DNA from 2 places in the Nitrosomonas cryotolerans ATCC 49181 genome. Region 2 is predicted to be linked to the other one. Evidence: predicted binding sites of a transcription regulator. Region 2 holds the regulator's gene; the other holds the start of a gene.

Region 1 (16,886 bases), 570 kb from region 2:
TTCAAGCTTATTTCAAAGCACAGAAACTATATGGCATTCCACGTAAAGGCGATATCGACTACAGCCAGGAACTGGAACTTGACTTAGCGTCAGTTGCACCCTCGTTAGCAGGTCCTAAGCGCCCGCAAGATCGTATTGATCTTACTCACATTAAATCCCAATTCACCGCGCTTTTTGGCAAACCCAAAGCTGAGAATGGTTATGATAAGCAAGCAACAGATTTAAATCAACGCTATTCAATCCGGGACCATCACGATGGAAGCACAGAAGTTTGCACAAATATTGGTTACGGCAATCAAGATGAAAGTTATCTACCACCCGGGAGCGCCAGAAATGTATCAGAAATGGTCAGCAACCATCCAACACCAGATATAACAGACTCTGCCACCCATACACTCAATGACGCCGTTGATCTGGGTCATGGTGACATATTGATTGCGGCGATCACCTCTTGCACCAACACTTCCAACCCAAGTGTATTAATAGCAGCAGGATTACTAGCCAAAAAAGCAATAGAAAAAGGGCTGACCGTCAAACGCCATATCAAAACATCCCTTGCACCGGGCTCACGAGTCGTAACAGAATATCTCACTGCGACTGGATTATTACCTTATCTCGAGCAACTGGGTTTTAACCTGGCAGGTTATGGCTGCACTACCTGTATCGGCAATTCCGGTCCACTGGCTGAATCGATTGAAGAAGCTATCGTAAAGAATGATTTAGTATGTGCAGCTATACTCTCGGGTAACCGCAATTTTGAAGCCCGCGTTCATGCTAATATTCGCGCTAATTTTCTCGCCTCACCACCTTTAGTCGTGGCATTTGCTATTGCAGGAACGATATTAAAGGATCTCACAACTGAGCCGTTGGGTATTGGCAAGAATAATGAACCCGTTTGGCTGCACGATATTTGGCCAAGTAACGAGGAAATCCAGAGATTAATGAAATTTGCTACCAATGCAGAAACATTTCAGCGACTCTACAGCAATCTCACCCAAGATCATCCATTGTGGAACAATATATCTGCAACAACCGGTCAAGTCTACAACTGGCCCAAGTCAACCTATATTGCTGAGCCTCCTTTCTTTCACAGCTTCTCCATACAATTAACACCGCCCAGCCAATCTAGCGAGATCAAAAATGCACGTGCATTGGGCATATTTGGCGACTCGGTGACGACCGATCATATCAGCCCTGCTGGCGCAATTAAAGATAGCTCACCTGCAGGAAAATATTTACTTCAAGATGGGATATCTAAGGCTGATTTCAATAGCTATGGATCACGGCGCGGCAATCATGATGTCATGATGCGCGGCACTTTTGCTAATGTACGTATTAGAAACCTAATGATTCCAGATAGTGAAGGCGGCATCACTCTTTATCAAGAAAATGGTAATGTTGAAAATGTGCAAATGAGTATTTATGATGCTGCCATGAAATATCAAGCGAAAGGTGTGCCCATGGTGGTATTCGGCGGTAAAGAATATGGTACAGGATCAAGTCGTGACTGGGCCGCCAAAGGAACTCAGCTACTTGGCGTCAAGGCCGTGATTGCCAATAGCTTTGAACGTATACATCGCAGCAATCTGATCGGCATGGGAGTGCTTCCTTTACAATTTAAGAGCAATGATGGAGTCCAATCACTTGGAATTCAAGGCAATGAACAATTTGACATCCTCAATCTCGATAATATTCAGCCCCAACAACACGTTATACTTGTCATTCATAAACAAGATGGCACACAACAGAAAATTGAACTACTCTGCCGAATTGATACCGCAATTGAGGTCGATTACTATATGCACGGCGGCATTTTACCCTATGTCTTGAGAGAGCTAATGACAGCTTAATTCATATAACATATTACAAAGTTGCCTCGGAACACCTGGATCGAGGCAACTTTAATATTATCTGGGAATGCTCATATTAAAAAGACCGCTGCATAACTGGTTATCTCGGACTGGGCAAGATTTTTAAGTGTTTGCTTTATCAATGCTGCAAGTAATCAGAAAAGCTCAAAAACACAGTTATGCAGCGGTCTTTTAAAGTGCTATTGCTATGATGATACATTCACGCAGCAATGTTTTTGACAAAAAACACTGGTATTATTATTTTCTTTGACTCAATCCAATATTTTTTGCATAGCATTGTCTTCTTTTAGAGACAAAAAAACAGCTATCAACATGTTGACTTAATTTTTCTCAGCTTGATGTCGACCTGCTTTCTATCCATTCAAATGGAAAAATTGATTACTGTGCCTGTCATGCACTGAATTATTCGCATCGTTTAGCTATTTATTTCTGCATTCTTCTGCATTCCATTTCCACAATAACCAACACACATACTTATCGTGAAGGCTGCTTCGCTTCGTATAACTAAAGCGCCACCCCTTTCACATATTCCGGCCATATTAATGCTTGCCTGGCAACCTATATTCCTGATCAAGAGCAGATTTCCAGGCTATTGAGTTCTCATATGCTATCCGATTTTTGAGAACAATGGCTTTGGTAGCTGGTTGACTAGTCAGCTAGCCCTATATTTTAAACCGGGAATCGACATCAACATCAACAATAATAAAAACTAAACAGAATCTCTCAGAATCATATTCTTCATTTGCTCATTATCCAAACAATACAGTCCTGTCAAGCTAACACTCTGTTTCCTCGCATCATCTGTCTCTTTCTAGAGACAAATAGAATTCATACGGATCATATAGTTACTGTATAAGAACAAAAATACACATCTAATCAACAACAATTCACCATTCCCTGATTTTAATAAAATATTACAACTTATTGATTATTAATTAATAAAAATTAATGGCCCAATTCTTGCTTGTTAATTACATATAAATTAGAATTACAGGCTTTCCGAGATTTTCGGTTTTATAAAGTATCACCTCTATCAAGTTAGATAAAGGAACTTACGATGATATTACCAGCTAATAATTAGTCATCAGCATAATTATTATTATATAGAAATCGTACTTATATAGATTAGATCCTTTCTATAGTTCCCAAAATTAACTATTTTAAATGGAAGATAAATGAGAAATATAGTTCAGACAACGCATAAATTAAAAACCAATGCTATCCACCTTATCCAATCTCAGACAACCACCTTCCGCTCTAACTTACTTTCACCCAATAATAAAAAGTCACATACTGATAAAATACGGCTACAACTTCCCGCCAGAAGCAATCCAACCCATCATATTCCAACACCCGAAGAATTTGTTACCCATGAAAAACAAGAATATCTTCTGAAACAGAACGATTACAGTATTCATTTGGTTAATTCTCTCAAGCAACGGCTTGATACCAGCACACTGATTAGACGCATGTATACTTCCCGCGGCTATCATACTGAAAATACAACCCTCCTTTCATATGATCCCAATCAGGTTACTTTTGAAGCATCTAACAGCCAGACTCTCTTTGGTACACTGACGCTAGCTGTCGACTCAAATAAGGGCCTACTTGCCGATAAGCTTTATAAACGGGAAATTGATATGCTCCGCGCAAAGGGTAAGAAGGTCTGCGAACTATCAAAACTTGCTATCAATCCATTGCATAGTTCTAAAAGATTACTGGCTTTTCTATTTAATCTGGCTTATATCAGTGGACGCATCATCAACAAAGCGACCGATTTTGTTATTGAAATTAATCCACGCCATGCCGGATACTATAAACGTATATTAGGATTTCATCAGATTGGCGAGAAACGAATATGCCAACGTGTTAATGCGCCAGCCGTATTGTTACACTTGAAACTGGATTATGTAGAGGCACAAATTGCTTGCTTGGCTGGCTCCCGAGAACCACAGCAAAAATCCCTCTACGCTCACTTTCTTACCGAACACGAAGAGAGAAGAATCGCTAACCGAATGAAATCCAGGTTGATTGAACAACAATTCTATAACCAATCACAAGCTACAGCAGCATGTAATTAAACAAGATTAAACGCTTTTATTTTTTTATTTAATTTCACGGATTTCAACTATTCATCCCTGGCTTTGCTCTGCCAGACATTCCAAGTCTCATGCGAAGCAAGGATGCTCCATATCTCACCAGTATTCTACTAAGAAATCAGGCAAACCATATGCAGCACAAACTCACTGCTTATTATCGCGATTTTCTGTATTACTTAGATATCAGGTTATATCTACCCCTTTCCTAGAGGAAAAGAATTTCCAATTCAATAGCTGTAATCTGAATGCACCTAAATACATACAAGATTTACGTTATTTCCAAGATTAGCCAATTGATTATCATTGTTATGGCACACACTTAATGCAATTAGGTGAGATGATTGCACAGGAATTCATCGCTTGAACAATGAATAACACCCTTTATCTATGCCGATCAGGGTACGTCCATACCACAGCAACTGGCATTCAAACTGCATCCGATACGACAAACCTAAACTGTTTCTTTACTTCCCCGGTCTGAATCTCAGGGCTTCTCCGAGATTTTAATAAGAATCGAGAATAAACACTTATTCTCGATTAATTTCCTGCCCAGATCGGACTTGCTTAAACGGCAAATTGCTTCTCTTTTGCCCGAGGGGAAACAAAACCCATACCCACTAATCCAATGCCCAATAAGAATAATATGCCAGGCTCTGGTACTGGTACTGGTGAAAAGCTTGTATTTCCCGAACCAATAATTATTGCGTCAGTAAAATTATTAGGAGGCAGAGCAACGCCCGTTACACTGGTATTGACTCCATTAAAGTCTCCCACGGTAGAGCCACCAGCAAAAGCCGTACCACCAAAAAATCCGCCTACAGGTGTGGCATCAAACTCCACATTAAAATCACCTGCGGCCAACCCCGGGAAAACATGAAATCCACCGCTATGTGATCCCAACACTCCTGACAGGACTTTTATATCCTCTCCAGCACCAGCGGTAGTCACTATAGAACCACCAGACAGGCCAAATGCGGTATCCAAGGACAGATCCACAAAAAAATCAACCGAAAAACCAGTGAACGTACCGTCTACGCCCGATCCCGGTGCCATTGCGGTAGTTCCATTTCCGCTAAACAATGCGTAGAGTTGATAATTTACTCCTAACCCTGTTCCAAGAATTGGAGCTCCACCTAAACTATTACGAAAAGTACCAAAAAAACCACCGCCGGTTTCTGCAAATGTAAAACCAGTTTGATCTACTTCAGCTGTATAGCTAAAATCGATATAACGTGCATTAAAAGAGGCATTTGCCTCACCAACTGCACCAGGATTAACGGTAAATTCTTCCGCAAACGACAAACCACTCGGGATATGTGAGGCTAAGGCTGTTGAGCTGCTTAAGATTAATCCCGCCGCCACAAATGCCCCAGCCATTAAATGTTTCGACGAGTTAGATAATAATTTCATAATCTACTCCTTTAAATTGAATTGCGATAAATAAACCAGAGCCAACGTGTCGAATGGCTAGAAAAAACTAGCCATGTAAGATATATAAAGCAAATATTATGCCATTAAATATATCTATTTTATAAACAGCTTATTACAAGATTATCTTGCTATAGGAATAACGGAACACTAAATAAGGTGTAAAAAAATTCGACATAAAAACTGAATAATTGCGACTAAAATTGCCACTCTTATTGGATCTAAGGCCTGTTAATACTATCTAGCGTAGTATAAGGAATCACCGAAACCCAGCACCAACAGATCGGACATTACGTGCCGTGTCATGTACAAAAAATGCAATGACATCGAAAGCTTATTCCGCGAGCTCAAGGCATCTCGTCGAATATTCTCCAGATTCGGCAAACTGGATATCATCTGAGACCTTTGCAAAACCCCAGCAATTGAAAAATTAATTCTTTATAATCAACAGTAAAAAACCTCTGGCGAGGGATTTTGCAAAAGTCTCCATCTTTCTCTCATTTATCCATTTCGCTCTTTATTGTCGAAGCACTTAGATAGTGTTAACAGAATCTGGTAATCCCAGATATTACAGTTATTTGATATAGGCGAGAAACGAGCGATGACTAAAAAAACCAGTTCATTCTTTTGGCTCAAGAAATAGCAATCAAAATAAGAGTGTAAGAAAATTCGACACAAACAACAGACCGATATCGAGTGATTCAGATTATTTTGTAATTAAATTCGGAAAAATCACATTGGACCCAGCTTGCAGCCCCGGCTAATCAATTGGTAAGGTTGTTCAAATCAATTTTGATGTCTTATGCTACCCGGAATCATCCAGATTCTCTGCAAGCAGCTTCTTATTTGAAAGGTACTCATCAGACAGCCAAGCGCACTCACATTAAACAATCCCTTCCAAGCCGGTATTAGAACGTTTCTTCGATCTGATCATTCTTTTCGCATGGAAAAAGCGTTACACACGCTTCCTCGTTAGTCTGGAACCGTTAAGCGTGACAACGGCAAACGTAATGAACGCGCGCCAAACAAGGCACCCAACCCAATTCGTCCCAAAAATAAAGTACGGGGCGCATCATTTGCCAAAATTTGATTCAATTGCTCAGCGAGCATTTGTGCCTGTGACCAGGCTGCAGCCGATTGAGAGAAACGCCTTTTCTCACGTACGTAGCGAGAAAAGAGCAAGGGGGTTAGTTCAGGCTGCAAACCAAGCCCCAGGCTAGTTGCAGTAAGCCAAAAACGCTGAGTTGCCCGGCCTGCAGCCACGTAGTCATCTATCGTTTCGGGCGCTTTATGAGACAAAATAGCGAAGTGTGCCGCACAAAAAATACCTGGAATCAGGTCCATCTCAAGCCGCGGGATTAAATGCCCGGCTAAAAAAGTATTAAAAAAATGAACACGTTTCCAGCTTACCATGACCCATTGCATCAATTTCAGTGTCACCGCATCCAATCCCAACGCTTGATCCGGTACCTTATCCTCACTGAAACGAGTCCCCCATTCAATGATATCGCGATGAACAGTATAAGCTTCTGGCAGTGTCAGCCTAATTTTTGCATTATCAAACATTAACTTGGCCAAGCGCCAACGCTGTCCGCCGCTTGTAAACCAGCGCACAGTGTAATCTTTTCCAACAGCATCTTGCAGCGCCTGTTTTTGTAATTCGGTAAGCGGTGTAGTACGCATTGCGCGACGCTGTACAAAACGATGCTCAATATAGGGCAACAAAGGATCCGGCAACAGCTGCTCATCCGAGAATAGTTCCACAGAATAATCAGGATGCGTATCCTCCGATTCAGGTTTCCGTTTAAATATCGCTTGCAAGCCGTGCGCACTGGCAGCGATAGCGAGCGTTTCCAACAACGCACCATGAGCAATCTGGCTTGGATGGCCATCCAGGTCATAGACACAATGATCTCGAGTATCAAATGCGTGTACCACTAAATGGCGTTCGTCGATGACCTCAAATCGCCAGGGTTGTGTGTTATCACCACTCGGCGCCCAGCGAGCAAGCTGGAGAATATCAGCAATAGGTTGAGGAATAGAACACATTTATAAATCCAGTTTTCGTTTAGCAATCGTAATTGCGAGACGCTGTAGAGGATTCCGGTTACCGCCCGGGCGCCACGTGCGAGCGAGTTTCTTGCAGTAGGGATCAAAATGATATCCTCTGGGTGCCGCCCGGACAGGGCCACGATTTAGAAGGATCTTTAAAACTTCAGTTGCCGCAACGCCAGCACAAAGCTGGCAGGCCATTATCGTGGATGGGCCCTTTTGTCCGGCCAGATCGACTGTTGCAGGATCGACCAGATAATCCATTTGTAAACGTGCCGGAGCCAGCCCCATCAGGAAGCGCAGGGGTTTTTCTATCTCGGGACCATCCTCTAAGCGAAAATAATCATTGAAACTCATACCCCCAGGTAGAAAATTAAGCACCGCTACACCCATCCCCAGCGGCGCAGCAGTGACAGCAGGAATACCTTTTAACTCGCAAGCATTAAAAACCTGTTGACGAGCTTTGAAAGCGAAGAAATCCAGGCCATCAACATAAATATCCACGCCATCCAGGAACTCTTCCAGATTGTCGGCCGTCACCCCATCGGAAAATGCTTTGATTTCAAGCTCAGGATTAATGTCCCGCGCCTGGCGAATCATCACCGCAAGTTTATCCTGACCCAGCGTACTTAAAGTAGCGCCCGCCTGTCGGTTAAAATTAGCCAGATCGAAAGTATCAAAATCAGCCAGATGAAAAACACCAATCCCCAGTCTGGCTAATGCCAACAAATGAAAACCGCCAACGCCTCCCAATCCCCCAATAGCGACACGTTTTTTACGCAACGTCTGTTGCTCAGCCTGAGTTACCCAGCCGATATTACGCGAGAATGCAGTTTCATAGCTAAACCCGGATTCCATTATTCACACTCTCCACACCAACTGTATTTATTATAGAATATAGCATTAATCATGAATCGCTACCATAAATGAGCAATCTTATTCTATTCTTTCGAAATGTGACCAACTCAGGTTATAGTTGACTTTTTCAGCCAAAAACACCTTCTTGATAGACTGACACATTATGCGAATACTTTGGCTAGATTTTCTATTGGCACTCCGCAATATCGTACGCCAAAAGCGCCGGAGTGCTATTGCCTTGGGTTCGATTGTATTTGGGATCGTCGCTCTAGTCCTGGCCAGCGGATTCATAGAATTTATATCGTGGGATTTTCGCGAATCCACAATCAAATCACACCTGGGCCATCTGCAAATCGTGCGGCCAGATTATCATGCCGAAGGAAAAGCCAACCCCAATGCTTTCCTCCTGCCAGATACCATCCCTGAATTCGACATACCAAACGAGCCACCCCACATTACGACCATCACTCCACGGCTTTCCTTTAGCGGCCTAATCAGCTATGGCGAGTCAACACTTTCATTTATCGGTGATGGCGTGGATCCGGAAAAACAGGCCGTCTTTGAAAATGAACTCCTTATTTCATCAGAAGAAAATCTCTCTGCTGATAATCCGATGCAGATTATTATTGGCACGGGGCTGGCTCGCAATCTCGGGGTGAATGTAGGCGACCAGATTGTGCTCCTGGTCAATACCGTATCGGGAGGCATTAATGCGATTGAAGTGACTATTCAGGGGCTCTTCTCTACAGTCACAAAATCCTATGACGATAATGCACTCCGGTTACCTATCGAAACGGCTCGACAATTACTGCGCACACAAGGTTCACATAGCTGGGTGATATTGTTAGCTGATACCGCACAAACCGATGTCATACTGACACAGTTACGTAACCAATTGCCACCCGACAAATTTGAAATCGTGCCATGGTATGAACTGGCTGATTTTTATCACAAGACGATGGCACTTTTTGCCAAACAGGTTCAGGCAATCAAAGTAATCATCGCCTTTATTATTTTGCTCAGCATCTCCAATACCATGATGATCAGCGTAATGGAACGAATTGGTGAGATAGGTACTATCATGGCACTTGGCGTAAAACGCAGCGGCGTGATACGTTTATTCCTAAGCGAGGGCATTCTGCTGGGCTGTATTGGTGGCCTGCTTGGTTTGGCGCTCAGCTTACTGCTAGCCCATATCATCTCCGATATCGGCATCCCGATGCCCCCTCCTCCAGGAATGAGCTATGGTTATACTGGAGAGATTCTAGTTACCCAGAACATCGCACTGGAATCGCTGATACTCGTTGTGAGTACAACAATAATCGCCAGTTTTTATCCTGCCTGGAAAGCGTCGAGGATGCAGATTGTCGATGCATTAAGGCACAATCGATAGATTGATTTAAATTATGTTTAGATTTACGTTGCGCAACATCATTCGTCAAAAAGCACATACCGCCATGATACTGGCAGCTATTATTTGCGGTGTAGTGGGTACTATCCTTGCTGGCGGCTGGGTGCATGATATCTTTATAAAACTGGGTGAAGCACTGATTCACTCACAATCAGGGCACTTGCAGATCTACATGAAAGGGTATCATGAAGCCGGCTCACGTACGCCGGAAAAATATCTGATTTCAGAGCCGAACGCAATCCGGCAGCAAATCATCACGTTACCCGAGATAGACAGTGTTATGGCACGCCTGAATTTCTCAGGCCTGCTTAACAATGGACGCAGTGATTTACCCATTATCGGCGAGGGTGTAGAACCCGATCTGGAGGCAAAGCTTGGAAGCGCCATTACGATAACGGCAGGGCGCCAGCTAGTCGATACAGATGTCTTTGGGATGATACTTGGGCAGGGAGTTGCCCGGGGTTACGATTAAAACCCGGTGATCACGTAACGGTGCTGACCAATACGCTTGAAGGTACATTGAACAGTTTAGATTTCGAGATAATCGGCATATTCCAGAGCTTTTCTAATGATTACGATGCGCGTGCCGTTAGGATTCCGCTGGCTGCTGCTCAAGAATTACTCAGCACACAAGGGATTAATGCCTTTGTCATCTCACTGAAGGAAACAAACGATACCGAACGCGTCGCAACCAGACTAAAAAGCCAACTGGATTCTGCCGGGCTGGAAGTCAAAACCTGGGTTGAATTAAACGACTTTTATGAAAAGACCGTAGAAATGTATAAAGGACAATTTGGCGCCCTACAGCTAATTATCCTGATCATGGTTGTGCTAAGCGTTGCAAATAGCGTTAATATGAGTATCTTTGAGCGGATGGGGGAATTTGGCACGATGATGGCATTAGGCAATCAAGGTAGTCAGGTATTCCGCCTCATCATTAGCGAAAGCACCGTACTCGGGCTCATTGGCAGCAGTCTCGGTGTGGGAATAGGTGTACTACTGGCATGGGTTATCTCAGCTATAGGCATCCCTATGCCACCACCACCGAATGCTGATATTGGCTATATAGCTCAGATCCAGATCGTTCCCTCTGTATTACTATTATCTTTTATGATGGGTTTAGGTGCAACAGTTCTAGCAGCCTGTCTTCCAGCCAGGCTGGTTTCTCGCACACCAATTGTCGATGCATTGCGACAAAATTTCTGATCAGAATGTGTAACGTACTTCAGTATAAACACGATCACTATCGTCAAAGCGTCCAAAAAAACCAGTGGAGCGACCACCAAAAATATCTGCTCCAAGTACCATTCGCCAGTTTTTTACGAAGTTCCAGGATAGTCTTGGCCGGAGCATCCAATCGCTACGATTGAGACTATGAATCAGCAATACTTGTGTTTCCAGGTTTTGTCTGAGTTGGCTATTCAGTAAAATACTGGCACCACTCTCCTGCTCGTCTGGAATAACATCTGGGTCATGTGCAAGATGGATACGCTGAAAAAATTGTAGATTCATGCGGGTCTCAACCGGCAAATTAAAATCAAGACCCAGCACATAATCAAGCGTATCCTGTCTGACCAAGCCATTCATCTGGGCAGGACGTGTTACATTCAATCTGCGCCCGTCTGTATAAATCAACTCACCTTTCAACACTGCCGTACCAAGATCTTTTGTAAAGGTTAGCCCCGCCTGATCAATTGGCTCATGACGTGCTTGAAATACGAGCGGTTCGGTCGGCCCGCTGACCCGAAAAAAAGTAGGGGCCGCATCCAGACTATGATAGTAAAAAGCCGAAATATCCCAACCATCGATTAATTGAGACAGGCGCAGTCCATAGTTTGAATGTGCAATATTCCGTCCCGATTTATCTTCATTCAAGAAAGTCGCTGCAACAGGAAATGAAAAAGGGAAAAACTCTCCATCTGGTTTTCCTGTTTTATCAAAACTGGCGATCGGTATCCACAGTAATTCTGCATGAAAATCACTTTCTGCATGAGTATATTCGGCGCGTACCGCCCACTGTGGAATACGTAATATATCAAAATCGGGTAGGACAAATTCACGCATATCCTTGGCAGATGCCACATCAGCGAAAAATAATCCAACCATCTCGCCCCATACTACGTGCTGACGGCCCAGACGAAAATCAAAACTCCCTGCGGAAATATCCACATAATTTTCACGTATAAAAAATTCTTGACGTTGGTCTCGGCGAACCGAACCCGGATAGAAATTAGATAAATCATAAATAGCGTCATAATCAAAACGACCGCTAATTTTCCATTTTATGTATTCATTCAGTTGTCCACTCCGTGACAACTCATTACGTAGCCTCGCTTTAGAAAAATGCGCGGGATCGTTATAAGCATATGCCACCTCTAATTGAGAAAATCCTTGCCAGCCCGTTATCCATTTTTTCCAAACAGGTATAGATGGTGATTGCTCTGTATCGATTTCATTACTACCGAATAAAGCTTCACGTGTGGATACTGCTAATATTACATCATTCCGTATATCGGATTGGGCCAGGCTGAACAATGGAAAAGCAGCCAATACAACAACCCATAAGATATGTTCAAATTTACGCGGGCGGCTCATCCGCTGTGTTTGAATATATGCTCTGCAGTCTCCTGGTTCGTACGGCAGTACTCTCTGGCTATCGCCGCTTCTTCATCCAATTCAATATTGGGTAACGTAATTTGACCATCCTCGATGCGCACCAATCGATCCGCCATTGCCATAACACGTTGATCGTGAGTAGAAAAAATAAACGTTGTTTTGAAATGACAATTAATCTCTTTCATCAATTGCAAAATACTATCACCCGTCTTATGATCCAAGTTCGCAGTCGGTTCATCAGCAAGAATGATTTTCGGCTGTGTTGCCAGCGCGCGGGCAATCGCAACACGTTGCCGCTGTCCGCCACTCAATTGATTAGGTCGATGATCAGAAAATCTCGACAGACCCACTATGTCGAGAAATTTTACAACGCGCTCACTCCGGTCTTTTGTACTCAATTCCTTAAACTGTAATAGCGGATATTCAACATTTTCTTCTGCTGACAAAACAGGGAATAAATTAAATGTTTGAAAAATAAAGCTAATCGTTCTTGCTCTAAGATCAGATAGCTCGTCAGGCGTTTTACCACTGATATCCTGACCATTAATATATATTTTTCCAGCCGATGGCGTATCAATGCAACCAATCAAATTAAGCAATGTGGATTTACCACTGCCTGATGGCCCGGCAATAGCCAGAAAAGCCCCATTTTCAATATTCAAAGAAATATTTTGAAGTGCCTGGACTTGTTGCTCGCCCAAGGAGTATTCTTTACAAACATTTTCGATTCGAACAATATTCATTAGATTCGTCCTAAAATCTACAAACCCGTAAAAAGACGATATTCTATATGAGGAGCAAGCATGAAACAAAAACTTTCACAATTCTGGTCAGCCAGAATTTTCTTATTTATCGCGCTACAAATACCTTACCCATTATTAGCTGAAGCAGTCGAAAATCACCACTTACCAAATGATATAGAATCTGCTCTGAGTATATTAAAAAAGGCTGACGAAATTCGCTTTCCAGATGAGAGCTTCCAGGTAGATGTACACATCAGTACCACATCACCTGACCAACAAACAGACATCAGAGAATACCAGATTCTATCCAAGGGCAATGAAAACAGCGTGGTAATGGCTACTGCGCCCGCTTCCGAGCGAGGTCAGATTATCCTGATGAAAGGCCGAGATCTATGGATATTCATGCCCAGTGTTTCACAACCAATACGCCTATCTCTTTCACAACGATTGACTGGCCAGGTTGCCAATGGGGATCTTGCGCGTGCCAATTTTACCGGTGATTACAATCCGACACTCCTCCGCATAGATACGATTGATGACAAAGAGTATTATGTATTAGAACTCATCGGCGTTGATCGGAGTGTAACCTATCATAAAGTTCTATACTGGATACAACGATCAAATTTCTGGCCATATCGCGCTGAATTCTACTCGCTCTCTGATCGCCTACTCAAAACAAGTCGTTATGAGGATTTCCAGCAAGTACTTGGGAAGCTTCGTCCGACACGTCTTGTCATGGAAGATGCACTACGTAAAGATGAGGTATCTGTACTGGAATACTCATCAATGACATTGCGTAATTTACCTGACAAGGTTTTCACCAAACATTACCTAAAAAAACTATAGTAATATCTCAAGTTATATTCTGAAGAATTAAACAAAAACAAGATATAAAAACAATATCTAAAAATTCACCCTGACGGAAACAGTTATCAGCGTAACTTAAAATTTGACATCCCCCCTTCCTAAACGAAGGGGATTCCTAGCGACTTATTAAGCCGTTAAGAGTAGGTTTGTATTGCTACTGCCACTGGTTCCTGCTTCTTAGACGAAACTAACGTTTCAACTCCACAGGCTAACAAGCGATGTCCTCGCTCAAGTACATTCAAGGCACCTACCAAGTCGGCATTGGCTTTAAATCCACATTCTGTACATTCAAAAGCACTTTGGCTTTTGCGATTGTCACGACTAACATGTTGACATCCAGGGCAGGTTTGAGAGGTGTATTGAGGGTTTACCTTCAATACATCCCCGCCTGAACAAGCCTGTTTATACTCCAAGAACGAAACGAACATTCCCCATCCTTGGTCAAGAATGGATTTGTTTAGACCCGATTTCGCTTTGACGTTTTTACCATGCTTTTCAACACTGCCCTTGGCACTCTTAGACATGTTTCCTATCTTTAAATTCTCAACTACGACCATTGCGTGATTTTTGCTGATTTCGGTTGAGGTTTTGTGTAAGAAGTCTAAACGAGCATTGGCAATACGCTCATGCAGTCGGGTAATGATTTGTTTCTGCTTTTTCCAGTTAGCAGAGAAACGGACTTTTTTAGACAGCTTACGCTGTTCAAAAGCCAGTTTCTTTGATAACTTTCTGAAACTGTTTAAAGGTTCTACGTATGAGCCGTCTGACAAGGTTGCAAAGCGGGTAACGCCCATATCAACACCAATCATACTGGTTGAGCTATGACGCTTTAGCTCGGTCTCGTACTCAGTCTGAATCGACACGTACCAATAACCGCCTTTACGGGAAATCGTCATATTTTTAACGTCACCAATGACTTGGCGTGAATTACGATATTTCACCCAACCGATTTTAGGCAAGAACACTTTGCTAGACTCTTGCTCCAGCTTAAATCCTTGTGGATAACGAAAGCTGTCACTCAAACCTTTTTTCTTGAATTTTGGAATCCGTTTTAAAGGCTGTTTTTTATCAAAACCGTCTTTGAACGCTTTTTCTAAGTTTTTTAAGGCTTGTTGCAACGGTTGAGAATGAACGGTTTTTAGAAATCCATAATCTTCTGAGGATTTCCATAGCTTTAGCCAAAATGACAACTCGTTGTACCAAAGCAATGGCTGTTTCTGCTCTAATCTGAACAGATTCATTGCTAAGGCTTTATTCCAAACAAACCGATTAGCACCCGCAAACTCAACCATCTTCTGTATTTGGTCAGAATTTGGACTGAGTCGAAATTTAAAGGCTTTGCGTATAATCTGCTTCATGGTTATAATTATACAAAAAGGAATTAGTCTATGCAAGCTAATAACGATGTAAGAACAGGAAGGCATTGCATTTTTAATCTTCATGTTCATTTGGTCTTTGTAACAAAATACCGTAGAGATGTTTTCTCCGGAAGGGTATTAATTGATTTGGAAGAAATATTTAAAAACGTGTGTTTGGATTTTGAAGCAGAATTGGTGGAATTTAACGGTAAGCATGATCATATTCACCTTTTAGTTAACTATCCACCAAAAATTGCTATTTCTAACTTGGTAAATAGTTTGAAAGGCGTTTCAAGCCGACTTATTCGCAAAAAGAATTATCCCGAAATTAAAAATAAGCTTTGGGGTAATATGCTTTGGAGTCCAAGCTATTTTGCGGGTAGTTGTGGTGGAGCACCACTCTCGATTACACTCTCGATTATTAAGCAATATATTGAACAACAGCAAAGACCGCATTAAACAGGCTTCGCCTGTGCGCTTATATCTCCGCCCTGAAGGACGAAGTTTTACGCGCTATTTGATTAAACAGGCTTCGCCTGTGCGCTTATATCTCCGCCCTGAAGGACGAAGTTTTACGCGCTATTTGATAAAAATTACTGCAAGAGGCGAGTACAATGACACAATCAGAAAAAGGCAATCATAAGAATACGTTTAATCGATATTTCCAAATTGTACCCGCCTTTTCCGAAGCTTTAAAAGACGAAGTCTATCGTATCCGACACCAAGTCTATTGTGAGGAATTGGGATTTGAGTCGGCACAATCGAATAAACGGGAAACGGATGAATATGATATTGACTCATCACATCTCTTAATTCGTAATATTCAGAGCAACGAATTCATTGGCTGCGCTCGCATTATTCGTGTTCATTCGGTCAACCCGCATTGCTTGTTACCATTCGAAAAAACCTGTGCCGATACGCTCGATAGAACCATCGTCGACCCAGCAAAATTACCACGCCATAAAATTGCCGAAGTATCCCGTCTTGCCGTCATTGCCAAATACCGTAGGCGGAAAAGCGACACAGCAAACGCGATTAGCATTTCAAGTGAAGATTTTGGTACAGCAAAACAACCTCGTTTTCCTTATATACCAGTCAGCTTGTATCTTGGCTCAACCAAACTGGCCAGTTCTTATGGGATTGAAAATGCATTCACATTGACAGAAGAGCGACTAGCCAATCACTTCTCCAAATTGGGCTTTGATCTTCAGTCCATAGGCGGCCCTATCGAGCATCATGGAAAACGTGTTCCTTCTATGTTCAGTGTAAACGGTACTATCAATAAAATGTATCCACCCTTACGCCCGCTTTACCAAAGTATCGCAGCAGATATTGACGCACATATACCCATCGATTCCCGAGATTCTAATAAATAAGCGGGTAATCCAATATAAGCTAATCCGCATTAGTTTATTTTGGTAGGCGCGATCGAAGGCTTGCAATAAAATCGAGATGGGAACTCATCACTTCTACGTGAATTTCTAATGACATCCCCGCCATTCTTGACGCATGCCATGGTCGCCCTGTCCAGGCTTAAAAAATATTCATCTGTGCCAGGCGGCGATGAGATCGGTGGCACGATT
Region 2 (16,886 bases):
CCTTGGTAAATATGCGCCGTTTTTATGTGAAATCCGCGTACGTAAATGCGATCTAGACGTAACATTGGCAATGCAGCGGGATAGCTGCGTGCTGCTCTGCCTCGGGTAGATTCAAAGACTTCTGTTAGACCCAGCTCGTCAGCTAAAATATAGCTGGCCATTTCACGCCAATCGTTGAAATCGCCCGCAATCACTAATGGTGCTTGAGATGGCACCATTTGTTGGATACGCCTACCGAGTGCCTGTAATTGTCTGCGTTGTCCGCGTTTAAACAATCCCAAATGGACACAGATGCAATGTAGATTTTCATGCCAACCGGGTACATTAATTTGGCAGTGAAGCATGCCCCGTTTTTCAAAACGATGCATGGAAATATCTTCATTTTCACTGGATATGATGGGGTAGCGGCTTAGAATTGCATTACCATGATGGCCTTCATCGTATACCGCATTCTTTCCATAAGCAAAATCACTCCAGACTGAATCTGCCAGAAATTCGTATTGGGAAAGACTTGGCCAATTCTTAAAATGAGCAGCATATGCTGTATGATGACCAACGACTTCTTGCAAAAAAACGATATCAACATTGAGTGCTCGTAAATGCTTACGTAACTCATGGACAATGATACGTTGGTTGAAGCTTGAGAAACCTTTATGGATGTTATATGTGGCAATATGTAATTTATCAAGCACGGAATAAATAGTAACTTTGAATAGTCTGATAACTACAAAGTTGTTCCGGAACAAAAAATATTTTTATGGGCATAGCTGCTAATTACTTGTGCTTAAGTATTTTTACACTGATATGTGACTATGATATTTCTAGCATTCGAGTCAAAGCAAGTTTTGCCAATTTTGATTCGTCTACGGGTACTTTTATCTGATTAACTACTTTTTCATTAACCAAATTTTCCAGTGCCCAAGCTAGATGTTGCGGGTCAATTCGTGCCATAGTCGAGCACATGCAAACCATTGGTGACATGAATTGTACTATTTTTTCCTGTGATTTGAATTCTTCACTGATGCGGCTGACCAGATTCAATTCTGTTCCAACCAACCAGCGAGTCCCTGCTTTTGCTTTGCTTATTGTATTGATAATATATTCAGTAGAACCCACGTAGTCCGATGCTTTGCATACTTCGTAACTACATTCTGGGTGAGAAATTACGAGTCCATCTGGATATTGATTACGAAAGCGCAGGATATGCTGTGGTTGAAACATCTGGTGTACCGAACAGTGTCCTTTCCATAGTAGAATTTTAGCTTTTTTTATTTGTTCTGGAGTAAGGCCGCCCATTGGCTCATCAAAATCCCAAACCAACATCTCATCTAGTGGAATACCTAGTTTGTGCCCGCTCCAGCGACCGAGATGCTGATCTGGGAAGAACAAGACTTTTTCACGTTGCGCAAAGGACCATTCTAGAATCTTGGTGGCATTACTAGAAGTACAGACGATGCCGCCATGCTCGCCACAAAAAGCCTTTAAATCAGCAGCTGAATTAATGTAAGTTATGGGCGTAATGACCTCTTCAGGATCGAGTATCTCGGCAAGTTCACGCCAAGCATGCTCCACCTTGGAGAGACTTGCCATATCAGCCATTGAGCAGCCGGCTGCAAGATCAGGCAAGATAACAGTTTGTTCTGAGCTAGAGAGAATATCGGCGACTTCAGCCATAAAATGTACGCCGCAGAATACCAGATAATCTGCGTTAGTCTGAGCGGCAAGATATGAAAGCTTCAATGAATCGCCAGTAAGATCAGCATATTTATAGACATCCGCTCGTTGATAATGATGCGCCAATATAATGACGCGCTTTCCTAATTTATTCTTGGCTGCAGTGATACGTTGTGCGCAGATATCATCTTGCATCTGATCAAAATGCTCGAACTTAATGGCTTCCATATACATGACCGTTTCTTTATTTATTACGTCTAAAAAGGAACATTAACACATTTGGATACATATTCAAGTTTGGGATTTAAAAATATACAAGCGAATGGGGCGAGATCTCGGCGAATGTAGTGATATGAGATAGCCAGTTGTCAATTAAACGGATTTTTAGGCTAAATACGCTATGCTGCCCTATCATGTATAGCGCATGAGTTCTGGTATAATTTGTTTTGTAAACATTCTTGCTATTGGAGTCAGACTGATATTCAAAATTTTAGATTCTAAATAGATTGATGCATTCTAAATTTAAATGATTAATCGCCTGCATCTCAGTTTTCCCCTGATACTTCTGATTATCATTGTGTTATTGACGTTCTGGCTGGATCAAGCGGTGCAGCCCGCAGCGATAACGCAAGATAATGAAGCGTATCGTCATCCTGATTATATTGTGGAAAATCTTTCAGGAATTCGCATGGATCATGAGAAAGTTGTGAGCAGAACTTATTTTGCAGAAAAAATGTTTCACTATCTAAATGAGGATATTACTCATCTAGAAAAAATACATTTTATGAGTACTCAACCGGGCAAACCGTTGATGCGAATGGTTGCGGATCGGGCTGAATTGTTAGGTAACGGAGAAGATATTTATCTTACCGGTCATGTGACGATATTGAGAGGGTCAGATGATGAAAAAGATAAGATAACCATGGTGACCAGTTTTTTGCATCTTATTCCGGATGAAAATATTGCCAAGACGGGCGAATCTGTAACTATTTCCAGGTCAAATACTACGATTGATGCAATTGGGTTTGAATTAGATAATCGTACTGGTATGGTCCAATTGTTATCGCGCGTGCGAGCTGTTGATAAATGATACTGACTAATAAACACTAGCTGGCGATTTGTTAATAAAAAATATATGAAGACTCATTTTCTAGCTTTCTTATTCAGTCTGTTTTTTACACAGACCGTTTTGGCTGAGCGTGCTGATCGCGATAAGCCTATTCATTTAGAAGCTGATCGTGCAACCGTGGAAGATGTCAATCGAAAAGATGGTAATCGAATTAGCGTATTCACAGGTAATGTCGTACTCACTCAGGGAACGCTGCTTATTCGTGCTGACAAAGTGGTCATGAAAGAGGATGCTTATGGTTTTCGATATGCGACTGCTTGGGGAGATCTCGTTAGTTTTCGGCAGAAGCGTGATGGACTGAATGAATATATTGAGGGATGGGGTAAACGAGTTGAGTTGGACAATAAAACTGACAAGATAGAATTGTTTAGGAAGGCACGCTTAAAACGTGGATTGGATGAAGTTCAAGGAGATTATATCTCTTATGATATGGACAGCGAATTTTTCCAGGTGATCGGGAGCAACGAACGAGGTGTTGAAACGGGTCTTGATAATCGAGTTCGGGTGGTGATTCAACCGAAGAATAAACCTGATAACGCAGATACGGATACGCCGTAAAACCTCATGCTAATCGATGACCGAGCTTTAGATCTAGGAAATGAGTAAATTAGAAGCTAATCATTTAAAAAAGCAATATAAGTCGCGTACAGTAGTGCACGATGTTTCTTTTTCTCTTGCGAGTGGTGAAGTCATTGGTTTGCTAGGGCCTAACGGTGCAGGTAAAACAACCTGCTTTTATATGGTTGTGGGATTAGTGCCGCTTAATGGGGGAGGTATTTATTTGGATGGCCATGATTTAAGCCAGATGCCGATTCATCATCGTGCTCGCCTTGGCATCAGCTATTTACCCCAGGAAGCATCAATTTTTCGACGCTTATCTGTAGAGGATAATATTCTCGCTGTACTGGAGTTACAGAACTTTAACTCTGATGAGATACAAAAACATTTAAATGATTTGTTAAACGATCTTCATATTAGTCACTTGCGCACTAATCCTGCTATTAGTTTGTCTGGAGGAGAGCGCCGCCGTGTAGAAATTGCTCGGGCATTAGCATCACAACCACGCTTTATTCTATTGGATGAGCCTTTTGCAGGTGTGGACCCTATTGCTGTAATTGATATACAAAAAGTAATCCGTTTTCTTAAGGAACGTAATATTGGTGTGCTCATTACTGATCACAATGTGAGAGAGACATTAGGAATTTGTGACCGAGCCTATATTATCAGTGAGGGAACGGTCTTGGCTAACGGGAAGCCTGATGAAATTATTTATAATGAGCGTGTAAGAAAAGTATATTTAGGAGAACATTTTCGACTATAAAGATGATGTTTGAATTAATCCGAGGTTACATGTAACTGCTGTTTTACTAAAGTAATGAAGCCAACTCTCCAGCTAAAATTATCACAGCAAATAAAACTTACACCACAACTACAGCAATCCATTCGATTGTTGCAGTTGTCTACGCTAGAGTTAAGTCAGGAAATAGAACGCATAATGCAGGAGAATCCGTTACTGGAATGGGATAATTGCTCTGATTACAGAGATGTGCAACCAGGTAATAATTCAGAATTGCTCATGTCAGATTCGTCGGACTTCCAGGATGACGCAGCTAAAGAGGTCATTTCAGTAGAGAATATGACTACGACAGTGATGAGTCAGAACAATGAATCTGATTGGAAGCAAGACCATGATTTTTACAATGGCTCGCGCGAAGATGAATATGAGCTGCCGCAATTGGCTGCAAAGCCGATTAGTTTACGCGAGCATTTGAATGTACAAATTAGTCAAAGTCAGATTTCTGAACGCGATAAGAGCATCGTAGGTTTGTTGATTGATAGCCTGAATGATGATGGTTATCTTGTTCAGGATTTGCAGGAATTGGTTGAGATATTGCCGCCGCAGCTTGAAATCGATATGGATGATATGCATATTGCTCTTGCGTACTTACAGCATCTAGACCCATCTGGAGTTGGAGCACGTAATTTGAGAGAATGTCTTATGTTACAGTTACAGCTGCAGCCAGTTGAGACGCCTTATCGCGATCAAGCGTTATTATTGGTAAATGAATATTTAGAAATTCTGGCATCACGGAATTTTGGCCAGATTAAAAAATTACTGAGTTGCGATGATGATTGTTTACGTTCAGTTCAGCAATTGATTACTCATCTTAACCCGCGCCCAGGAGCAATATTCAACTCTGAAGATGTGCGTTATATTGTGCCAGATGTGATTGTAAAAAAAATGAATGGAATCTGGGTGGCGAATCTTAATCTAAATGCTATTCCACGTCTTAGTGTTAATCGTCTTTATGCCAATATACTGAACCAGCGTCATCATGATTCAGCGCATGGATTGGCTAGCCAGTTAAGCGAAGCTAAATGGCTTATTAAAAATATTCATCAACGTTTCAGTACCATCCTGAGTGTGTCCAGTGCGATTGTTGAGCGCCAGCAACAGTTCTTTAAATATGGAGCAGTGGCTATGCGTCCACTTGTATTACGAGAAATAGCCGATAATCTAAATTTGCACGAATCAACCGTATCACGTGTGACCACTCAAAAATTTATGCATACTCCTCGTGGTATATTTGAACTTAAGTATTTTTTTGGCAGTCATGTTGCGACAAATACGGGTGGTGTTTGCTCTGCTACCGCCATTCGTGAGTTAATTAAGCAATTAGTAAAAACTGAGAATCCACAAAAACCACTGAGTGATAGCCGGATTTCAAAAATTCTAGGACAACAGGATATCGTTGTGGCTCGTCGTACCGTAGCAAAATATCGGGAGTCAATGCAAATTCCCCCGACTAATCTTCGTAAGTCATTTTAATAGGAATTAAGGAGACATAATGAATCTCAATCTTACTGGTAACCACGTAGAAATTACGCCCGCGATGCGCGAATATGTTATTTCTAAGATAAATAAAATCACGCGCCATTTTGATCATGTAATCGATGTTACAGTGACATTGTCGGTGGAGAAACATGGACAAAAAGCTGAAGCAAACGTGCACGTGCGGGGAAAGGATATCTTTGTTGAAGCGGATGGTACTAATATGTATGCATCAATCGATAACCTGATAGACAAGCTAGATCGACAAATACTTAAACATAAAGAGAAGAACCTGGAGCGTCGCAATGAAGGTGCATTGAAAGACCAGGATTTTGAGATATAGAAATAATTTAAATATAACTCACATTATTGAGAATGATGACTATGGCTTTTATTTGGCCAAGATAATTTTTGTAGTAGGGCTAATAAGTAAGAAAAAGAATACTTCATTGCCATTTAACGGAAATAACTTTATTTTTCTATGAATCTCATTTCACAATTATTACCGCTATCCAATGTTATCGTTGATTTAGATGTTGCTAGCAAGAAACGCGTATTTGAACAAGCTGGATTATTATTTGAGAACACATTACAGGTGGCGCGTAGTCAGGTTTTTGATAGCTTGTTTGCTCGTGAAAAACTGGGTTCTACTGGTCTTGGTCAAGGGGTAGCCATTCCACATGGTAGGATTAAAGGATTGCGTGAAGCTGTAGCAGCATTGGTTAGAATGAAAGAGGCAATCCCATTTGATGCGCCTGATGGTCAACCAGTGAATCTTGCCTGCATTCTGCTTGTTCCTGAAAAAGCGACTGATAAACATTTGCAAATCCTCAGTGAGTTGGCACAGATGTTCAGTGATAGGAGTTTTCGCGAAAATCTTTTACGTAGTAAAGATGCTGTAGAGATTCATAAGCTTATTGTTGATTGGACACCGAATGCCTCAAATTAGTATAGCGCAATTATTTAATGATAAAAAAGGGAAGCTGGGTTTAACCTGGGAAGAGGGACAGGCAGGAGGTGAAAAGCAACTCAATGATGAAGCTATTGCTCAATCTAGACAAGGGGTGATAGGCCATCTCAATTTTATACATCCTAATTGGATACAGGTATTAAGTAATGCTGAAGTTAATTATCTAAATCAATTAGATCCTACTTCCCTTGAAAATAAAATAAAGCAATTAACCCAAAGCGGAATCGCCTGTATTATTGTTGCTGACGGTGGGGAAGTGCCGGTTTCAATGCGAGCGATGGCAAGCACTAATCTTATACCCTTATTGTGTTCACCTTATCCGAGTCTGGAAGTAATTTGGTTGTTGCGTACTTATCTGGGGCATGTCTTGGCCCCATCTAGCTGTTTGCATGGCGTACTTCTGGATGTGCTGGGAATGGGCGTATTAATAACTGGAGAGAGCGGTGTTGGTAAAAGCGAGTTGGCTTTGGAGCTGATAAGTCGTGGTCATGGATTAGTAGCTGATGATGTTGTAGAGCTACGCCGTATCGCGCCGGAGACATTAGAAGGCCGCTGTCCGCCGATGTTACGTGATTTTCTTGAAGTACGTGGATTGGGAATGTTGAATATACGTACTATTTTTGGTGAAACGGCAGTACGTCGGCGGAAAAATATGAAATTGATCGTACATTTACAAAACTCAGGTGGTACAGATGCCAACTTATTGGAGCGATTACCTTTAAGTAATTTGAATGAAAACATTATGAATGTGGATGTTCGCAAAGTTATTATCCCTGTTGCTGCAGGCCGTAATTTAGCTGTATTAGTGGAGGCCGCAGTGCGTAATTATGTCTTGCAGTTAAGAGGTATTGACGGCACTAAAGATTTTATTGAACGGCATGATCAAGAAATGAGGGATGTTCAAGCAGAATAAGCCTGAAGAATTATTTAGTACAGTATCGTATTTGTAGAGTTGGTTCTAAGCTTACGTATATATCGGGAGACTTTTGAAAAATTTCTCGCCAAAAGTTTCTAATCTATTGATTATAAAGAGTTAATTTTTCAACTATTGGGGTTTTGCAAAGGTCTCATCGGGTAAAAAATGAAAAATTCTCAAACCATCACGCTTGCTTACACGGGAGCTTCTGGTATGCCGTATGGAATCCGCCTGTTAGAAATGTTGCTGGCTGAAGGCAATTCTGTATACCTACTTTATTCAAAAGTAGCCCAAATTGTTGCACAGCAGGAAATGAAGCTGATAATGCCATCTCGTGCTCAAGAAGCAGAAGTATTTTTCAATAATTATTTCGGGTTAGCTCAAGGGCAATTACGCGTATTCGGACGGGAGGAGTGGTTTGCACCGGTTGCTTCGGGTTCTAATCCTGCGGATTCGATGGTTATTTGTCCCTGCACGATGGGTACGCTAGCAGCCATTGCAGCAGGATTAAACCAGAAGCTGATTGAACGAGCTGCAGATGTGATGCTGAAGGAGAATCGTAAACTGATATTGGTTCCGCGCGAAATGCCATTTTCGATCATCCATCTTGAGAATATGTTAAAACTTGCGCGTAGCGGTGCTGTTATCCTGCCGGCTAATCCGGGTTTTTATCATCATCCAGAGACTATACAGGATATGGTTGATTTTGTTGTTGCGCGCATATTGGATCAGCTGGGTGTAACGCATACATTAACACCACGCTGGGGTGAATCACAACTAAGTTAGTGGAAGTATCTTTACTTTATCATCTCAACTTCCGGAAAACCCCGGTCTTAAGGCCGGGGATGGATAGGGAGTCAGCTTCGCTGATACTAAAGCCTGTTTTTTCACCTATTTCTGTTACAGTGTGTTAATGGAAATTAAGCGCGCATACAAATTCAGGTTTTACCCAACTTTTGAGCAAGAAACTATTCTGGCTCAAACATTCGGGTGTGCTCGGTTTGTCTATAATCGCATGTTGCGCGTTCGTTCTGATGCTTGGTATACCGAGAAAAAAAGAATCGGGTATCATGCTACCTCCTCTTTGTTGACCGAGTTAAAAAAAGAGCCTGAATTTGAATGGCTGAACAAAGTTTCCAGTGTTCCTGTGCAGCAATCTCTCCGCCACCTGCAAACGGCATTTGGTAATTTCTTTGCCAAACGAGCCAAATACCCGTCATTCAAAAGCAAGCATGAGAAGCAATCGGCTGAATACACGTCCAGCGCCTTCAAGTGGGACGGTAAGTCTCTGAAACTGGCGAAGATGAAAGATCCACTGAATATCAGATGGTCGCGCACCCTTCCTAAGGCAACAAAACTAACGATTGCAACAGTCTCTAAAGACTCAGCGGGTCGATACCATGTTTCTATGCTTTGCGACGACTCTGTTGCGCGAAAGCCAAGGGTTAGCGGCAAAGTCGGCATTGACTTAGGATTAACGCACTTCGCTATTCTTTCTACGGGCGAGAAGATTGCGTCTCCTAACACGCTACGAAAGAATGAAACCAGGCTTGCTAAGCTGCAACGCAAGCTATCTAAAAAGCGCAAAGGGTCGGCCAATAGACAAAAAGCCAGACTGAAAGTAGCGCGACTACATGCAGGAATTGCTGATGCTCGTAAAGACTTTCTACATAAACTCTCAACACGGCTAGTGAACGAAAACCAAGTGATAGTTGTAGAGTCTTTAGCTGTTAGCAATATGAAGAAAAATCGTTGCCTCGCAAAATCAATTTCCGATGCAGGATGGGGTGAATTTGTGCGGCAATTAGAATACAAGTCGCTGTGGTACGGGCGAGAGCTTGTAGGTATTGACCGATGGTATCCAAGCAGCAAACGCTGTTCGGGATGTGGGCATACCGTAAACAAGATGCCTTTGAATGTGCGTGAATGGACTTGTCCGGAATGCGGATCAATCCATGATCGAGACATCAACGCAGCGCGTAATGTTTTGGCCGCTGGACTGGCGGTGTCAGCCCTTGGAGAATCTATAAGTCCTGTTTGCATTTAGGTGCGTCCGGGTTGGATTCGTTGAATTGGGAATCCCCTTCGTTTACGGAGGGGAGCAGTCAAGGTGTTCTCCATAGCGCATTGGTTAATTGAAATTGGAATTAATTTATTATTTAATGTTTGATAAATCTTAGCCTCGGTAACAATAAAATGCATAGCAATATCATGTGGCTGAGGATAAACATTATCTAGGTGTAGTGTCTCAAACGCTACACCAATAATCAGCGGTCGTGGATTACTTTCCGCCAGTGTACGGTCATAATAACCACTACCATAGCCAAGACGGTAGCCCTGTTGATCAAAACCGACCACCGGTATAATCACGGCATCAATTACTATGGGTTTGGTATTATCCGGAACAGGAATTCCATGGGCCCCATCTTTCATCGGTGCCTCCTGCCACCATTCTTGGAAACATAATGGCGCATGCTTACGTATTATGACTGGCAATGCCAGTATCGCGCCCCGCTGCTTAAAATAATTTGCGGCAGGGCGTGGATCATATTCGCCACGGAATGGCCAATAGAGCCCAATATTCATTTTCTGAAGAATGGGAAAGCCTTGCTTGAGCATGTTGGATATCGCTATGCTCCAGTTGTGATGTGTCTCTTCCGGAATAGCTTCTCTGCGTGCTAGCAGGTTGGCACGCTGATGTTTTCTCCATGTTATCCAGTTATCCATTTTCTCTATTCGGATATGTATAAAAACGATGCGGAGATAATGCTGACTCAGACAGATTCAGTGTTGTTAATTGAGTTATCAGAATGAACATATTGTTTTATGAGTTTCCGTACAGGTGTTGGAATTGCTTTGTCTAATGCCTCATCTGGTTCTATCCAGATTTTTCCTTCTTGCTGGGTATCAATTTGTGAGGTGATACGTAGTAATCTAGGATGAATACGCAGCTTAAAGTGAGTGAATGTGTGATTTAAAGGTGGAAAATTAAATAGGGGTCTTACCTCTGTTTTGAAATGCTGTGTACAATAAGCACCGATATCTTCTTCTAGATGTATTTCCGGTAGGCACCATAATCCACCCCAAATACCGGTGTCTGGACGTTTCTCCAACAGTATTTTTTTCTGCTTGAGTAATATTAAAAATATAGTTTCTTTTTTTGGCAAGGATACGCGTGGCTTAGCAGTAGGTAGCTGATCTGTACGTTTCTCTTTGAATGCAACACAATCGGATCGCAGTGGACAATCATGGCACTGAGGTCTATGCCGTGTGCAAATTGTCGCACCTAGATCCATTAATGCTTGTGTATAAACCTGATGACACTTTTTTGAATTACCGTTGGGCAACGATTCCTCAGCCTTTAACCACAACTGATCTTGTACCTTTTTTTTGCCTGGATAACCGTCTATTCCAAAATAACGCGAGAAAACACGTTTAACATTTCCATCTAGAATCGCGCTGCGATGGCCATATGCAAAAACCATAATAGCTGCGGCGGTAGACCGGCCTATTCCAGGGAGTTGTTGAATCAGCTCTCTTTCCTTGGGGAATGTGCCATGATAATCACGGACGATTATACACGCTGCCTGATATAAATGTCTTGCACGTGAGTAATAGCCAAGACCACTCCATAATGACAATATATCGTCCAGTGGCGCTTGAGAAAGGCTGGGTATATCAGGGAAATATCGCAGAAAACGCTGATAATAAGGGATAACCGTACCTACCTGCGTTTGTTGCAGCATAATCTCGGATAGCCAGATCGCATAAGGGTCGTGTGTGCCCTGCCAAGGTAGATGATGACGGCCATGTTGTTCTTGCCAATTAATTAATCTGGCAGCAATGTTGGACATAAATATTTGTATTATAATTTACTTTGGCATGGAATCAGATTGAATTTTAAACTGTATGCCAGATGATTTAATATTGCCGGTTTGGAGTATGCCAATATGGATCAAACCATTCGCATTTAGATTCTCCAAAAAAGATAAATTGAATAATCTGTTCAAATCCGAGTTGTTTCTGGTTATCTTCTTTGTGTTTATTTTTCCTGGAATCGGTAGCAAGAATTGATTGATATCTAGTTTATCGATATCTACATTGAAGATGAATGCTGGCTGAGTAAAATTTGTTATTGTTAATGCGGTCTTAAACGTGCTGTCTTCCAATGTACCAACGGTGTTTACTCGCATTATTTCGGAAAGGGCATCAATGGAAAGATCACCTGATAAGCGCCCGGCGATACATTGGTTAAGTATGTCAGGCGTGCAAATATTCAAAATAGTCGTTAAGTGTGGCAGAAATAATTGCTGGCGACTTGGGTTTCCTATCAGTGAAGTAGCAAGGTTTATCTGAATGTTTTGATCATTATTGTTTGATGCGAATTGAATGACGGCCAAGTCGCCTTTAAAATGACTAGCAGTGCTGATTATATTGGATAAGGTCAATTTTCCGATCCAGTTATATTCGGAGTGAATAGTTTTTCCTGTCAGATCGATTCTACTGCTGGTTAGCTTATCATTATGCAGTCGTGCTCCCTTCATATTAAACGCAATATTGAAGTAGTGCTTACCATTATTGTTATCGAGCTCTTTGATTCTGCCGATTGCGGTTAGTCTCAGATTATTTAGTGTATATCTGGTGATGTGGTCAGCCTCAAGGTCTAAATTGACCAGTGCAAATTCCTTCTGACTTATTTCATCACGAAATATAAGCGCCGTATTTTTCAGATGAACATGGCTTGATTGAAATTCGATCTGTCTGCTTTTCTTGTCACTATTGATCAGATCATCGATATTAGTACTGCCATCGCTAAAACGAATCAATCTGGTTTTCAGTCCTCTAATCGTAATTTGATCTACGATTAATTGTTTCCTGAATAAGGCCGGCCATGATAGTGATAAATGGACTTGCTCGGCTGATGCAAATATTTTTTTACATCCGTATTCACTTAGAGAAATTCCGCTCAGGTTAATACCCAGTTTGGGGTGAAGTGTCAGCTTGATGTCACCCTCGATCCTGAGTTCGCGTTGTTTATTTTCTGTTATTAGTTGCGCAATTAGTGGTTTGAAATTATTTATATTCAAAGCTGTAGTGATATACACAATCGTGCCGATAACAAGCATAGTTGTACCAGTGAGCGCAATCAGGCTATATTTTAATAACCTGTTCATAACGATGAATACCATGAGAGGCCTTTGCAAAACCCCAATAGTTGGAAAATTAATCCTTTATAATCAAGATTCGAAAACTTCCGGCTAGGGCTTTTGCAAAAGCCTCCATGAATAACACAATGTGCTAAACACATGTGCAATGCAAAAGGATCTACTTTGAACAACGGAATAGGGTGTTTTTTTGATGACGGTTTGTTTTAGAAAAGAATCTCACTAAATCGGGCATTAGGTGTAGTCGCCTGCATCTTTGCCAATTGAGTTAATTCAATATGGTATTGTTCTTGTCCATTGCTAATAATTAGATATTCCTGTTTTTCGGTAGAGGTGATGATATCGATTGCTTTACCCTCGATAATCTGATTATCTTTCAATATTAATTTCAACTGGTAATGGTACATACAGGCTACTTCAACATAATCGTGCAAGTCACACAATATACCTTCTTGATTCATTATGGATTTTCCCTTTTATGAGTGATGCTTGAGATAAATACTGTAAACTTTACCAGAGAAATGGGGAATCGTTTATATGAAAAGGATTCAGCTTCCAATTCCATCTATTTGAGTAATGACCCATAATTAAGGGAGGCATGATGTGTAATAATAAATCAAAAATTCTTATTGTGACTGTAGCGCTGCTGTTTGCACTTGGTGGCTGCGCCAATATGACTGAGACGCAACGTGGTACCACGCAGGGAAGTGCACTTGGCGCGGGTACGGGCGCGATAATTGGTGCGATTGCGGGCAAAGGGAAAGGTGCTGCAATTGGCGCTGCGGTGGGCGCAGGCGTTGGCGCAGCGGCCGGTTATGCGTGGTCTCAAAGAATGGAAGAGCAGAAGAGACAGATGGAGGCTGCTACAGTGGGCACTGGTGTAGAAGTTTCTCAAACACAGGATAATCGTTTGAAATTGGAAATTCCGAGCGATATTTCGTTTGATACAAATCGCGCCACCGTTAAAGCTAACATGAGACCGGTGTTAGATAGTTTTGCATCGAGTCTGGTTAATAACCCGAATACTATAGTGACGATTATTGGACATACCGATAATACCGGTAGCGATGCGATTAATAATCCATTATCGATTAATCGCGCAGCCAGTACGCGTGATTATCTGGTAAGTCGCGGTGTTCCTGCTCATCGTATCAACATCGATGGTCGTGGTTCTTATGAGCCCATTGTGGCAAATAATACGGCCGCTAACCGCGCAATGAATCGCCGTGTTGAAGTTTATGTGGTTGAACAGTAATCTGTTTTCCTGAAAGCCAGGAGATTCTTGAAAAAAATCAGGAGTCTCTTGTCTGGGGGGCAGATAATATCTATCACGACGTGTCAATGGGTAATCCCTGGGATGTTGCACGTGCTTTTTGATAAAAATAATAGCCCGCGCTCGATCGAGGTTCATCATTTTACTGGGCATGAAAGCTGTCTGTTCAGGATTATCAGTAACGATGGGATTGAGGGCAAGTAGATTTTCTAGTATCCAGAGTTTGGCAGGATCCGGTGATGATATAAAAGCTCTGGGTTTTGACCGGTGTGAATCAGGAAAGGGTTTGAATGGATAAGGTGACCGCTGAAATGGCAATATCAGCTTCGTATACTGTTTTTTGGTGCTGTATCATTGGTATCGCTATCAAACTCATTTTTTTCGTCTTTTGGCCAGAATATCTTGCTGGGCACTACTACGCTTGAATGTGCGCATTCCTTCAAAGAACATGAGAAAGATTTCGTTGATAAGAAAGATGGGGTATCCGCAACTACAAGAATTGCCATCAGAAATCTGTGGTTCAGAGATAAGATACCGGATTCCGATGCGTTCCAGACTTGAAGTTTCTCTGGATCACGTATTCAATGTCCAATGCCATCAATCGTTTTCGTCGTGGTGATTTCTAAATTCTGGAGCGCCTCTTCAGATAAACATAGAAAGCTATTGGTTTCATTCATTATGGGTCTGTCGGAAAATACACAATAATTTGAGATAATAGGCAAAATAGTCAATGATGGATTGTGAGATGAGTAAAAGAGATCAGAGCAACTTATTTCTTACGCTGAGACCTTTGCAAAAGTCCAATAGTTGAAAAATTAACTCTTTATAATCAATAGTGGAAAATTTCTGACGAGGGCTTTTGCAAAAGTCTCACTGGATGCATTGATTCCTGCGAACTACCCTTGCCGCAAATTGGAACAGTTGTTATCAGATCGCATCCGCTAACCAAAATAAATCATCTCTTGACAAGAGAGGATATGCAGCAGTATCGAGCGGTAGTCGTGCGAGATTCATCACGTCATTTGCCGCCATTAACGCGCCGAATCTTTGATAAGCGAACGGTACTACGTGTAGCGACCCTGCAACATAAAATTGATGCCAGACGTATGGCTTGGGAGTTGGTTTTTTACCTAGGTATCGTATTCAGAAACAATTGGATAGCAATGATCTGGTAGCTTTGCCTTTAGTAAATGTTATAGCAGCCACACCCTTGAATCTGGCTTGGAGAATAAGTAAGGGGCGAGCATTACATTGGTATTAACCAGAAGATTGGCGTTGATAACATCCGATTAGTTCAGTATTTGCAATAATATGCCCCCGCATTGTATTTTCTAGCACAGCCTTGGTTGGGATTTGCAAATCTGGGAGCATGGTGCCCAATGCATAGAGTTTATGAAAATAACGATGACGGCCTATGGGCGGGCAAGGTCCGCCATAACCTGTATGTTGCCAATCGTTCATGCCTTGTAAAGTACCGGGCGGCAATTTTTTTTCTGTTACGCCTTCAGCCAGGCCACTGACATCAGGTGGAATATTATACAATACCCAATGTACCCAGGTCATTTTGGGGGCATCTGGATCAGGTGCATCTGGATCATCTACGATTAATACTAGACTTTTGATACCTTCAGGTATTCCTGTCCAGGTAAGTGCTGGCGAAACATTTTTACCATCGCAAGTATGACGAGTTGGGATGGTTCCATGATGTGTAAAGGATGTTGATGTCAATATCAGAGCCATAATTCCCTCCTGTTCTAAGATGATCAATTTTCTTTCGGTTATTCGAATAGCCTGATAACCGAAATAAATGGTCATGTCTTTTTGTCTGCTGTTAGATTAAAAGGACACCTCAAAATATTTAAAATTAAATCCAATAATCTATAACTAATTAATGATGCACTTGTTAAGTAATCAGACAAGATGTCCTGTCAGATGTTTACTTGTCTCTAGAATTACAATCAACTTTTTTATGTTAACTAATTTAGTTGGAACCGGCTGATTTTACAGCCTGACCCACTTGGCCTCGTTTTTACTCGAGGGATTATTGTATCCAAAATTAGCTAAAACCATATCAACCGAGCTAATCTTATAGAAACAACCAATTTTTTGCATCAAAGTGCGAGTAATTGAATTACGCGACAGGCCCTGTATATGCTTGTGTTATGCTGATTTCTTTTTATTTAAAGCAAATTACTGAAGAGTATTGTATTGGAATTACACTCTAAAACTAAAACTTTCTTTTCTGTGATAGTTAAAAAGTTCAAAAATGGAGAAATCCAATTTTTAGATATTTTGAAACAGCTCCTAAAGATGCAAAATGGCGAGTCAGATGGTATATGTTTAACACGATATTTTTAAGAAAATATCTTTTATATTCGGGAAAGACGATGTCTATGAAAGTTGTTTCTATCAGCGCTATTCATTTAGGTTAAAGTCATTATGCATTCTTTATATATTTTGGTTGATAGCCAAGAAGATTGGACACCATATTACCCGACTGCTGATTTGATGACGTTCGAAGTTTATTTGACATTACCTGAATCTAAAAAACCGGGGAAAGCGCAAGTCATTAACTTGTGCCGTGATTATAATTACTTAGGTACGGGTTATTATTGCTCATTACTAGCCGAAGCCCGTGGACAGCGAGTGATTCCATCGATACGTAGCATTAATGACTTGGCCAATCACTATTATTATCGTTTGTATGATAATAATCTTGATAAATCGCTCGATAAGCACCTGGTGAAATTCGGTCAATCCGACGCTGAAATTTTAGCTATCAAGATATTTTTCGGTAGAGTTTCTTATCCGTCATTGGAGAAATTAGCCCGACGTTTATTTGAACTTTATCCTTGCCCGATACTGGCTGTTAATTTTAAGCGTGGATCGCGTTGGGAAATCGTCAGTGTTATACCCGGCACACTAG

What was found. The regulator sigma-54, encoded in region 2, starts transcription at its own class of promoters, with help from an activator protein. The targets are predictions, from matches to a motif close to TGGCACNNTTCCTGCT.
Region 1: pepA (flocculation-associated PEP-CTERM protein PepA) is a predicted target of sigma-54. The motif match lies at 5,469-5,484, and genes of this name have one in related genera.

Annotation. Positions count from the first base shown of each region.
Region 1 is NZ_FSRO01000001.1:1,335,215-1,352,100, reverse strand. It holds gene BUQ89_RS06050 (aconitate hydratase) at 1-1,850, shown strand, start outside; gene BUQ89_RS06045 (N-acyl amino acid synthase FeeM domain-containing protein) at 3,047-3,952, shown strand; gene pepA (flocculation-associated PEP-CTERM protein PepA) at 4,535-5,380, opposite strand; gene BUQ89_RS06035 (nitroreductase family protein) at 6,371-7,447, opposite strand; gene BUQ89_RS06030 (ThiF family adenylyltransferase) at 7,448-8,308, opposite strand; gene BUQ89_RS06025 (ABC transporter permease) at 8,472-9,701, shown strand; gene BUQ89_RS14155 (ABC transporter permease) at 9,715-10,191, shown strand; gene BUQ89_RS14150 (ABC transporter permease) at 10,212-10,925, shown strand; gene BUQ89_RS06015 (DUF1302 family protein) at 10,926-12,314, opposite strand; gene BUQ89_RS06010 (ABC transporter ATP-binding protein) at 12,311-13,078, opposite strand; gene BUQ89_RS06005 (outer membrane lipoprotein-sorting protein) at 13,139-13,924, shown strand; gene BUQ89_RS06000 (RNA-guided endonuclease InsQ/TnpB family protein) at 14,080-15,303, opposite strand; gene tnpA (IS200/IS605 family transposase) at 15,334-15,762, shown strand; gene BUQ89_RS05990 (PEP-CTERM/exosortase system-associated acyltransferase) at 15,918-16,679, shown strand; gene BUQ89_RS13715 (hypothetical protein) at 16,788-16,886, shown strand, end outside.
Region 2 is NZ_FSRO01000001.1:1,909,244-1,926,129, forward strand. It holds gene BUQ89_RS08510 (endonuclease/exonuclease/phosphatase family protein) at 1-692, opposite strand, end outside; gene nadA (quinolinate synthase NadA) at 811-1,908, opposite strand; gene lptC (LPS export ABC transporter periplasmic protein LptC) at 2,201-2,764, shown strand; gene lptA (lipopolysaccharide transport periplasmic protein LptA) at 2,810-3,361, shown strand; gene lptB (LPS export ABC transporter ATP-binding protein) at 3,402-4,124, shown strand; gene BUQ89_RS08535 (RNA polymerase factor sigma-54) at 4,179-5,633, shown strand; gene hpf (ribosome hibernation-promoting factor, HPF/YfiA family) at 5,653-5,979, shown strand; gene BUQ89_RS08545 (PTS sugar transporter subunit IIA) at 6,118-6,585, shown strand; gene hprK (HPr(Ser) kinase/phosphatase) at 6,572-7,519, shown strand; gene BUQ89_RS08555 (flavin prenyltransferase UbiX) at 7,688-8,308, shown strand; gene tnpB (IS200/IS605 family element RNA-guided endonuclease TnpB) at 8,436-9,569, shown strand; gene BUQ89_RS08565 (5-formyltetrahydrofolate cyclo-ligase) at 9,566-10,249, opposite strand; gene mutY (A/G-specific adenine glycosylase) at 10,297-11,376, opposite strand; gene BUQ89_RS08575 (AsmA family protein) at 11,395-12,696, opposite strand; gene BUQ89_RS08580 (Rho-binding antiterminator) at 12,894-13,148, opposite strand; gene BUQ89_RS08585 (YiaD family glycine zipper/OmpA-like lipoprotein) at 13,289-13,942, shown strand; gene BUQ89_RS08590 (type 2 periplasmic-binding domain-containing protein) at 14,938-15,135, shown strand; gene BUQ89_RS08595 (YbhB/YbcL family Raf kinase inhibitor-like protein) at 15,218-15,700, opposite strand; gene BUQ89_RS08600 (RimK family protein) at 16,400-16,886, shown strand, end outside.